2 regions of the Stenotrophomonas sp. NA06056 genome follow, and region 2 is predicted to be linked to the other one. Evidence: predicted binding sites of a transcription regulator. Region 2 holds the regulator's gene; the other holds the start of a gene.

Region 1 (4,419 bases), 770 kb from region 2:
CGCGGGCCGTAATTCTGTGCGCCAGCAACGGACGATGCCGCCAGCAGGGTGCCCAGCGCCATCAATCGGGTCGAGGTCTTCATGGCCATCTCCTGTGCTCCGGTATGGCGCAATTGTCTGCCTGCGGGTGGCTACTGCAGGTGAAATCCACGTCTCCGGGGCCTGAAGGGCCGTCATCGGTTCAGGAAACAAAAATGCGCCCATCGCGACCAGCATCGCGATGGGCGCCGTCTCCCACCCGGCTTAGAACTCTTCCCAACCACCCGTGTTGGCCGCCAGCGACGGCGACACGCGCGGCGGTACAGACGTCGGACGCCGCATTGGCGGCACGCTGGCCGCCACCGCCGCCAACATTGGACGGACCACCGCACTGGCTGCAGCAGCCCCGGTGCGGAACACCGACACCGCCTCGCCCAGCAGATTGGCCTGCTCTTCCATCGACCGCGCAGCCGCACTGGCTTCCTCCACCAGCGCAGCATTCTGCTGGGTGGTTTCATCCATCTGCATCACGGTCTGGTTGACCTGCTCGATGCCGGAACTCTGCTCCTGCGACGCGGCGGAAATCTCGGCCATGATGTCGGTCACCCGCTGCACGGATGCCACGATCTCGCCCATCGTGGTGCCGGCCTGACGCACCAGCGCCGAGCCGTCGGACACCTTGCCCACCGACTCCTCGATAAGGCCCTTGATCTCCTTGGCCGCACCCGCCGAGCGCTGCGCCAGCGTGCGCACCTCGCTGGCCACCACAGCGAAGCCCCTGCCCTGCTCACCCGCGCGCGCCGCTTCCACGGCGGCGTTGAGCGCCAGGATGTTGGTCTGGAAAGCGATGCCATCAATCACGCTGATGATCTCAGCGATCTTCTTCGACGACGCTTCGATGGCGCTCATGGTGGTGACCACCTGGCCGACCACCTCGCCGCCCTGCGAGGCCACCCCATGTGCACCGATCGCCAACTGGTTGGCCTGGCGTGCGTGTTCGGCGTTCTGTTTCACCGTGGAGGTCAGTTCCTCCATCGATGCTGCCGTCTCTTCCAGGTTGGCCGCCTGCTGCTCGGTACGCCGCGACAGATCGGTGTTGCCCGAGGCGATTTCCCCCGCCGCGAGATTGATGCTGGACGCACTGGTCTGGATGCGGCCGACGATCTGGGTCAACTGCTCGACGGTGGCGTTGCAGTCGTCGCGCATGCGGGCGAACACACCGTGGAAATCGCCCTGCATGCGCACGGTCAGATCGCCGCGCGAGATCGCCTGCAGCAGGCTTGATACCTGCACCAGGTTCTCGTCTGTGGTCTGCATCAACCGGTTGAGGCCGGTCACCATCTCGCCGAAATCATGCGCGAAGCGTGTTTCGTCGCCCCGAAGGCTGAAGTCGCCGGCGGCAGCGGCTGTTGCCAGCCGACGGATCTCGCCGTTGATGGCCGACAGGCTGGACTTGGTCTCGTCCATGGCCTGGGTGATCGCCGCCTTCTCGCCCGGCAGTCGATCCATGTCCACCGACAGGTCGCCGCGTGCGTAGTGCTTCATCACCTCGATCAGGCGGTTCTGCACCTGCACGTGCGAGCCCACCAGCGCGTTGGTGTCATGCACCATCCGCCCGTAGTCGCCGGGGAAGGTGCTCTCGTCCATGCGATAGCTCAGGCTGCCGTCATCATGCTGCCGCGCCATCTCGCCCTGCGCCGCCATCACCGCCTGCAACTGCCCCTGCATGCGCTGCATGGATTTCAGCAACTGGGTCACCTCGTCATTGCCCGAGGCATCGATGACGTTGTCCAGGCGACCGTTGGCGATGCCATCGGCCAGCTTCACCGCGCCCGCCAGAGGGCGGGTCAGGCTGCGGGTGATCGCCCACGCAGCCAGTGCACCGAGGATCAGGCTGAGCACACCGAAGGCGATGGACAGGGTTCCCGTCCACGCTTCCGTGGCGCGGTACTCCTCACGACTGCGTTCGGTCAGGGCTTCCTGGTGCCGCAGCAGGCTGGAAATCGCTCCATTCCAGGCCGTGGCCAGACCGTGCTCGGCCAGCAGCTCGGTGGCCGCACCGTCGTAGTCGCCCGCCTTCATCCGCTCGTGCAATTGCTGGGTGGAGACGTCGGTGGCCTTGCGTGCCGCCGCGATCTGCGCCACCAGCGTATCGCCGGTGGCATCACGGGGAATCTTGACGTACTTGTCCCAGATGCCGTCGTAGGTATGGCTCAGTTCCTGTGCCCGCTGGTAATCCTTGTCGAACTCCTCGCCGCGCTTGATCACCATCAGGCGACGATGCATCAGCACTGCGTTGTTGGTATCGAGCATGTCGTTCAACAACCGCATCTTGACCATGTTCACGCCCACCACCTTCTCGAACTGGGCGGACTTCAGATGGTTTCCGTACAACACCAGGCCGACGATGGCCAGGATGAACAGCAACAGCAGACCGAAGCCGGCGGACAGCCGGGATCCTACACGGAGGTTGCGTAAGGCAAGCATCTCAATTCCCTTGATTGTGGCCCTATATCGGTGGCGGCACGACGGGGGGAAACTTTAAGGAAGTTTTACGCTTCGAATCCTCATCAAAGTGAATCCGTTCAAACACTCTTTGATGTATATCGGGCCCGAACGCCTCGCAGGCATGGTAATCCTCAATATTATCCATCCAGGCCAATCACCGCCCGCATCGAGAAGAAGCGCTGCTCCCCTCAACGGTAACGTCAGTCTGTCCGATGCCCTGCAGCAGAACCTCCTGCTGTGCTTCGTCGAGGGTTCACGGCTTCATGACACCTGCATCGACAATGCATCCGCACGGAATCAGGTTCGGTTCGATCATGCAGACAGGGTCACGCGTGCTCGCGGAAGTGGTCGACGTGGGCCTTGCCCAGGACACCGCGGATGCTGACATCGTTCTCGGCCGCGATGTTGGTTGCGGTCAGGCTGATGTTGCCCTACGTGGTCGCCATGCGCACGCGCTGCAGGCGCCTTCACCAGCACACTCCCGGGCAGCGAGCGGCAGCAGAAATGAATGCATGCGCGGCAACCAGTTACTGATTGGAAACCAGAAACTCCGTCTCAGTCAGTGCGCACCGCCCACCCATGCGCCAGAATTCAAAATAAGGACCGAAATCCACATCCAACTCAAACAAGGAGCCACCGATATACCATGCCAAATAATAGTCGGCAGCCAACCCATAAAGCGCCTCAAGCAACGCATACACCTGATCAGACTCGGATATCCTGCTCGCCCTCAGCGAATCACCAATTCCATCGAACAGCCAGTGATGAGGAATATCACGCTGAAGCGCGGAATCCAGGTCATTCTCGGCAGCAAAAACCACCTTCGCGCGCCTGCAGATTCCTTCAATCTCAACATCACCTATCCTTCCGCATATCTCCTCCTGCCCCCTCAGCCACTCACTTCCAAGCCTGACAATCTCTTCGCGTGACGTTGAGAATCGCGGACGCAGGTACAACGAACCGTCCAGGCTACCGGAAGAAATAACCTTGACAGCCTTCGCATGCAAATCCAACGAAGATGGAAAATAACCAAATATCTTCCGAAGCTCGACATCGGTTCCGTGCTCTTTCAACAACCCCAAAAAATGGGACTTATCAAACACAGCCGACCCCTCACAGAACGCACACCAATCGGACAGAAGAGTCCTCACATCTGTATCCCTCAAGATTTTGGGAGCGGCGGAAGCAGGGCGGGATCAATCTTCCAGCGATCCCTCAGAATTATAATACCCGAATTGAATTCTTCGAGCGACTTGCTTTCGTCAATTATCCGGCCCAGCTCGTTGTGGAAAGTACCGGAGCCGTGACCACCATGACCGCCCGGCTTTCCATCAGCAGGATTGGTCCATTTCAGATCTTTCGTCTTGGTTCTGAACCTCTTGATCTCATCCATCGAAACACCCCACCCCTTGAAATCAGGGGCTCGACAGACCATGCACCATTCGTGCAACCCACCGGGTTGACGTATGCGGGCTTCGATCGCGTCTCGGGTCCCCTTGTTCTCCCAAAGCACTTCCAGTTCCTTCGAAGAAAGCTCGTCGAACCAACGGTTGAATTCTCCATTTCGAACACTGGGAACTTTCCCATCGGGAAGCAGCTGGTCCAGTGATCGAGCCGGCACCTCCGACGCCGCCCCACCCCGCTTCAGGACCGTGTCAGCGGTCGCGGTCTCCACTGACTTGAGGATCTCGTTCGATCGGCGCCCAGCCTCTCTCGTGGCAGATCCTGCGATCTCCACGCCCACCTCACCAACGATCTTTGCTCCCGGCATACGTATCGGAATCAAGAACGTTGCGGCGGTAATTGCGGCACCGTTGCCATCACCGCGCGATACGCTGGCAATCAGACTACCGGCAGCCCCAACATCGCCACTGAAGTTTTCCAGCATCATCTGGCCATCGCGACCGCGCACCATCGTAGCGCGCAGGCTGT
Region 2 (4,419 bases):
CGCCGGTGAACCGCGCCCGCTTCCAGATCGATCCGCCGCTGGAAGACAGCGCGCAAATGTCGGCAGTGTCGCCGCCGCCGTTGCCGGTCGCCCTCCAGGCCGCCGTCACGCCCGAAGACGAAGCCCCCCATGCGCCGGTTGCCGTGCAGCCGACAGAGCTTGTGCCCGCACCGCTGCCGACCCTGGCGCCGGCACCGGCGCTGACCCTGGTCGCCGACGACGCCGAAATCCGCCACCTGCGCCAGGAAGTGGCCGGTATGCGCCAGGTGATCGAGCGCGAGATGAACCGCTTCACCGACGAGCGCCTGCGCGGCTGCCCGGTGCGCGCCACTGCGCTGGACCTGATGGACGAGTACGGCTTCGACGCTGGCATCGCCCGCGACGTGGCCATGCAGATTCCGTTGGAGACCGAAGCCCATCGTGGCCGCGGCCTGATGCTGGGGTTGATCTCGCGCAAGCTGCCGATCGCCCCGGTCGATCCGATGGAAGAAGGCGGTGTGATCGCCCTGGTCGGCCCGACCGGCGCCGGCAAGACCACCACCATCGCCAAGCTGGCCTCGCGCTTCGCTGAAGCCCATGCGGCCCGCGATGTCGCCCTGGTCACCACCGATACGATGCGCATCGGCGCCCGTGAACAGCTGTACGGCTACGGCCGCCAGCTCGGCATCGCGGTGCACGAGGCCAACAGCGGCACCGACCTGGACCAGCTGCTGGAGCGATTGAAGGACTACAAGCTGGTGCTGATCGACACCGCCGGCCTGGGCCCGCGCGACCGTGCGCTGGCCGCCCAGCTGCAGTGGCTGCGCGCCGCCCGCCAGGTGCGCACCCTGCTGGTGCTGCCGGCCAACACCAGCTTCGGTGACATGGACGAGGTGGTCCGCCGCTTCGGCGCAGCCAACCTGCAGGGCCTGGTACTGAGCAAGCTGGACGAGACCGGCCGCTTCGGCAACGCCCTGTCGGTGGCGGTGGACCACAAGCTGCCGATCACCTGGGTGACCGATGGCCAGGACGTCCCGGACGACCTGCACCGGGCCAGTGCAGCCAATCTTGTACTTCGCCTTGAAGATTTGCGCCGCGCGGCCGATATGCCCTGCAACCCGGAGTTGAACCATGCCGTCGCGTGAGTACGCCAAGCTGACCACCACCTTCCCGCTGACGGCGACCCGCAGCGAGCCGCTCGGCCCTGTGCGCACGATTGCCGTGACCGGCGGCAAGGGCGGCGTCGGCAAGACCAACGTGTCGGCCAACCTGGCCGTGGCGCTTGCCGGCATGGGCAAACGCACCCTGTTGCTGGATGCCGACCTCGGCCTGGCCAACATCGACGTGATCCTCGGCCTGAACCCCACCAATACCCTGGCCGACCTGGTCGCTGGCCGCTGCAGCCTGGATGACGTGATCATCGAAGGCCCGAACGGCGTACTGGTGGTCCCGGCCGCGTCCGGTCGCCGGCACATGGCCGAGCTGGCCCCGGCCGAGCACGTGGGCCTGGTCAACGTGTTCTCCGAACTGGAACGCGAGCTGGACATCATGGTGGTGGACACCGCCGCCGGCATCAACGATGGCGTGCTGACCTTCTGCCAGGCCGCGCAGGACACCGTGGTCGTGGTCTGCGATGAACCGGCCTCGATCACCGACGCCTACGCCCTGATCAAGGTGCTGTCGCGCGAACGTGGCGTGGACCGCATCCAGGTGGTGGCCAACATGGTGCGCGACCCCAACGAAGGCCGCGTGCTGTACGAGAAGCTGACCCGCGTCTGCGAGAAATTCCTCGCCGATGTCTCGCTGAACTACCTCGGCTGCGTGCCGCAGGACGACTGGCTGCGCCTGTCGGTGCAGCGCCAGCAGCCCGTGGTGAAGGCCTATCCGTCCAGCCCGTCGGCACTGGCGATCACCGAGATCGCCCGCCGCACCGCCCGCTGGCAGGCACCCACCGAGCCGCGCGGTGGCGTCGAGTTCTTCCTCGAACGCATCATCAAGCAGCGTGGGGTGGCCGCATGAAAGGCGCCGCCCAGTACAGAGAGGTCCAGCGCACGGCGGCCAATGAGGTCATCGCCCAGCACTCGGACCTGGTGCGGCGCATCGCCCACCATCTGGCCGCACGTCTGCCGGCCAGCGTTGAAGTGGACGACCTGATCCAGGCCGGCATGATGGGCCTGATCGAAGCGTCGCGCAGCTACGACGCCGATCAGGGCGCTTCGTTCGAGACCTACGCCTCGATCCGCATCCGCGGCTCGATGATCGATGAGATCCGTCGTGGCGACTGGGTACCGCGTTCGGTGCACCGCCGTGCCCGCGACGCTGCTGCCACCATCCGCCGCCTGGAGCAGAGCACCGGTCGCGCCGCCAGCGCCACCGAAGTGGCTGCCGCGATGGAGATGCCGCTGCCCGAGTACCTGCGCCTGATGGAAGATGCCTCGCGCGGCCAGGTGCTGAGCCTGGAATCACGCATTGAAGACCAGGGCGAGCTCGACACCGTCGCCCAGGGCGGCCCGACCCCGCAGCAGGTGCTGGAACGCGGCGAGTTCGGTCGTGAGCTGGGCAACGCCATCGGCCACCTGCCCGAGCGCGAACAGCTGGTGCTGTCGCTCTACTACGAGCAGGAACTGAATTTGAAAGAGATCGGCGCAGTGCTCGGCGTGAGCGAGTCGCGGGTCTGCCAGATCCACGGCCAGGCGGTCCTGCGCCTGCGTGGCCGACTGAAGATTTTCGAGGCGGCCGACGCCGGCCTCGAGAGCTGATCAACAAAGGAACTCTGCTTTGAACAAGAACATGCGCATCCTGATCGTCGACGACTTCTCGACCATGCGTCGTATCGTCAAGAACCTGCTGGGCGATCTGGGCTTCACCAATACCGCCGAAGCCGAGGACGGGCATGCCGCGCTGTCGTTGCTGCAGAGCCAGCCGTTCGATTTCGTGGTCACCGACTGGAACATGCCGGTGATGACCGGCATCGAACTGCTCAAGGCGATCCGTGCCGATGCCAAGCTGAAGACCCTGCCGGTGCTGATGGTGACGGCCGAAGCCAAGCGCGAGCAGATCATCGAAGCGGCGCAGAACGGCGTTAACGGTTACATCATCAAGCCGTTCACCGCACAGACGCTGGAAGAGAAGCTCGGCAAGATCTTCGAACGCCTGGCGGCCAGCGCTTGATGGACACCACGGTCGACAAGAGCGCCCTTGCCCTGCGCCTGCAGGAAGCCCTGGACGCACTGGAATCCGGTGACGAGGCTGCCTGGCGCCAGCGCATCGACGGCCTGGTCGCGCTGCGTACCCAGCCGATGATGAGCGGCCTTTCGCGGCTGGCCCGCGAACTGGGCCAGGCGCTGGGCGAACTGCCGACCGTGCCCGATGAAGCCGGCGAGCTGGACGATGCCTGCGCGCGCCTGGACCACGTGGTGGCGATGACCGAACAGGCCACCCACCGCACCCTGGACCTGGCAGAAGAGTGCCGCAGCCTGACCGAACAGCTGCGCGCCGATGGCCTGCAGCCGGGCCAGGACGTGCAGCTCGACCGCATCCGCCACAACCTCACCGAGATCGCCCTGACCCAGAGTTACCAGGACCTGACCGGACAGATCATCCGCCGCGTGGTCGGCATCGTGCGCCGCGTGCATGAGGGTTTCGGCGCGCTCGGCCTGCCGCCGGAACAGCATCGCACCGACCCGGAACTGGCCGGGCCGGCACTGAAGGGGCTGGACCGCCATGCGGTCTCGCAGAACGACGCCGACGACCTGTTGTCGGATCTGGGGCTGTAACCATGGGCGCGGTAGCCGACGACATCACTGCCGATTTCATCATCGAGGCCCAGGAAATCCTGGATCGCCTCGGCGAACAGCTGGTGTCGCTGGAACAGGCACCGCAGGACAATGACCAGCTCAACGCGGTGTTCCGTGGCTACCACACGCTGAAAGGCGGCGCTGGATTCCTCGGCATCACCGCGATGGTCGAACTGTGCCACGCCGCCGAAGAGGCGCTGGGCGCCGCGCGCGCCGGCCAGGCCGTATTGCAGGCCCATCACTTCGATGCCGCCCAGCAATCGCTGGACTACCTGCAGTCGATGCTTGACGCGGTGTCTTCAGGCACCGAGCCGGGCTTTGCCCCACCCGAACTGGTCGCCCAGTTCGATGTGCATGGCGGTGGCGCAGCAGCGCCATCGGCCGCGGCGCCGAGTACCGGCGGGAGTGACCTGATCACCGACGACGAATTCGAGGCCCTGCTCGACCAGCTGCACGGCGGCAAGGCGCCGGCACCCGTGGCGGCGGCGAAGAAGGCCGACGACATGATCAGCGAGGACGAGTTCGAGGCATTGCTCGATCAGCTGCATGGCGGCGCCGCCCCGGGCAGCAACCCCACCGCAGCGATTGTCGCCGTACCGGCACCACGACCGACGCCCGCGCCGGCCGCACCAGTCGCCAAGCC

Evidence for each region. Region 2 encodes FliA, which starts transcription of late flagellar genes. Its sites were predicted from a motif close to TAAAGTTTNNCNNNCNNNGGCCGATAA; they were not measured.
Region 1: HUT07_RS13365 (methyl-accepting chemotaxis protein) is a predicted target of FliA. The motif match lies at 2,497-2,523, and genes of this name have one in related genera.

What each region holds. Positions count from the first base shown of each region.
Region 1 covers NZ_CP054931.1:2,975,352-2,979,770, forward strand. The annotation lists gene HUT07_RS13360 (glycine zipper 2TM domain-containing protein) at 1-89, opposite strand, end outside; gene HUT07_RS13365 (methyl-accepting chemotaxis protein) at 244-2,466, opposite strand; gene HUT07_RS13370 (hypothetical protein) at 3,015-3,590, opposite strand; gene HUT07_RS13375 (hemagglutinin repeat-containing protein) at 3,650-4,419, opposite strand, start outside.
Region 2 covers NZ_CP054931.1:2,200,642-2,205,060, forward strand. The annotation lists gene flhF (flagellar biosynthesis protein FlhF) at 1-1,124, shown strand, start outside; gene HUT07_RS09755 (P-loop NTPase) at 1,111-1,998, shown strand; gene HUT07_RS09760 (RNA polymerase sigma factor FliA) at 1,995-2,738, shown strand; gene cheY (chemotaxis response regulator CheY) at 2,758-3,150, shown strand; gene HUT07_RS09770 (protein phosphatase CheZ) at 3,150-3,755, shown strand; gene HUT07_RS09775 (chemotaxis protein CheA) at 3,758-4,419, shown strand, end outside.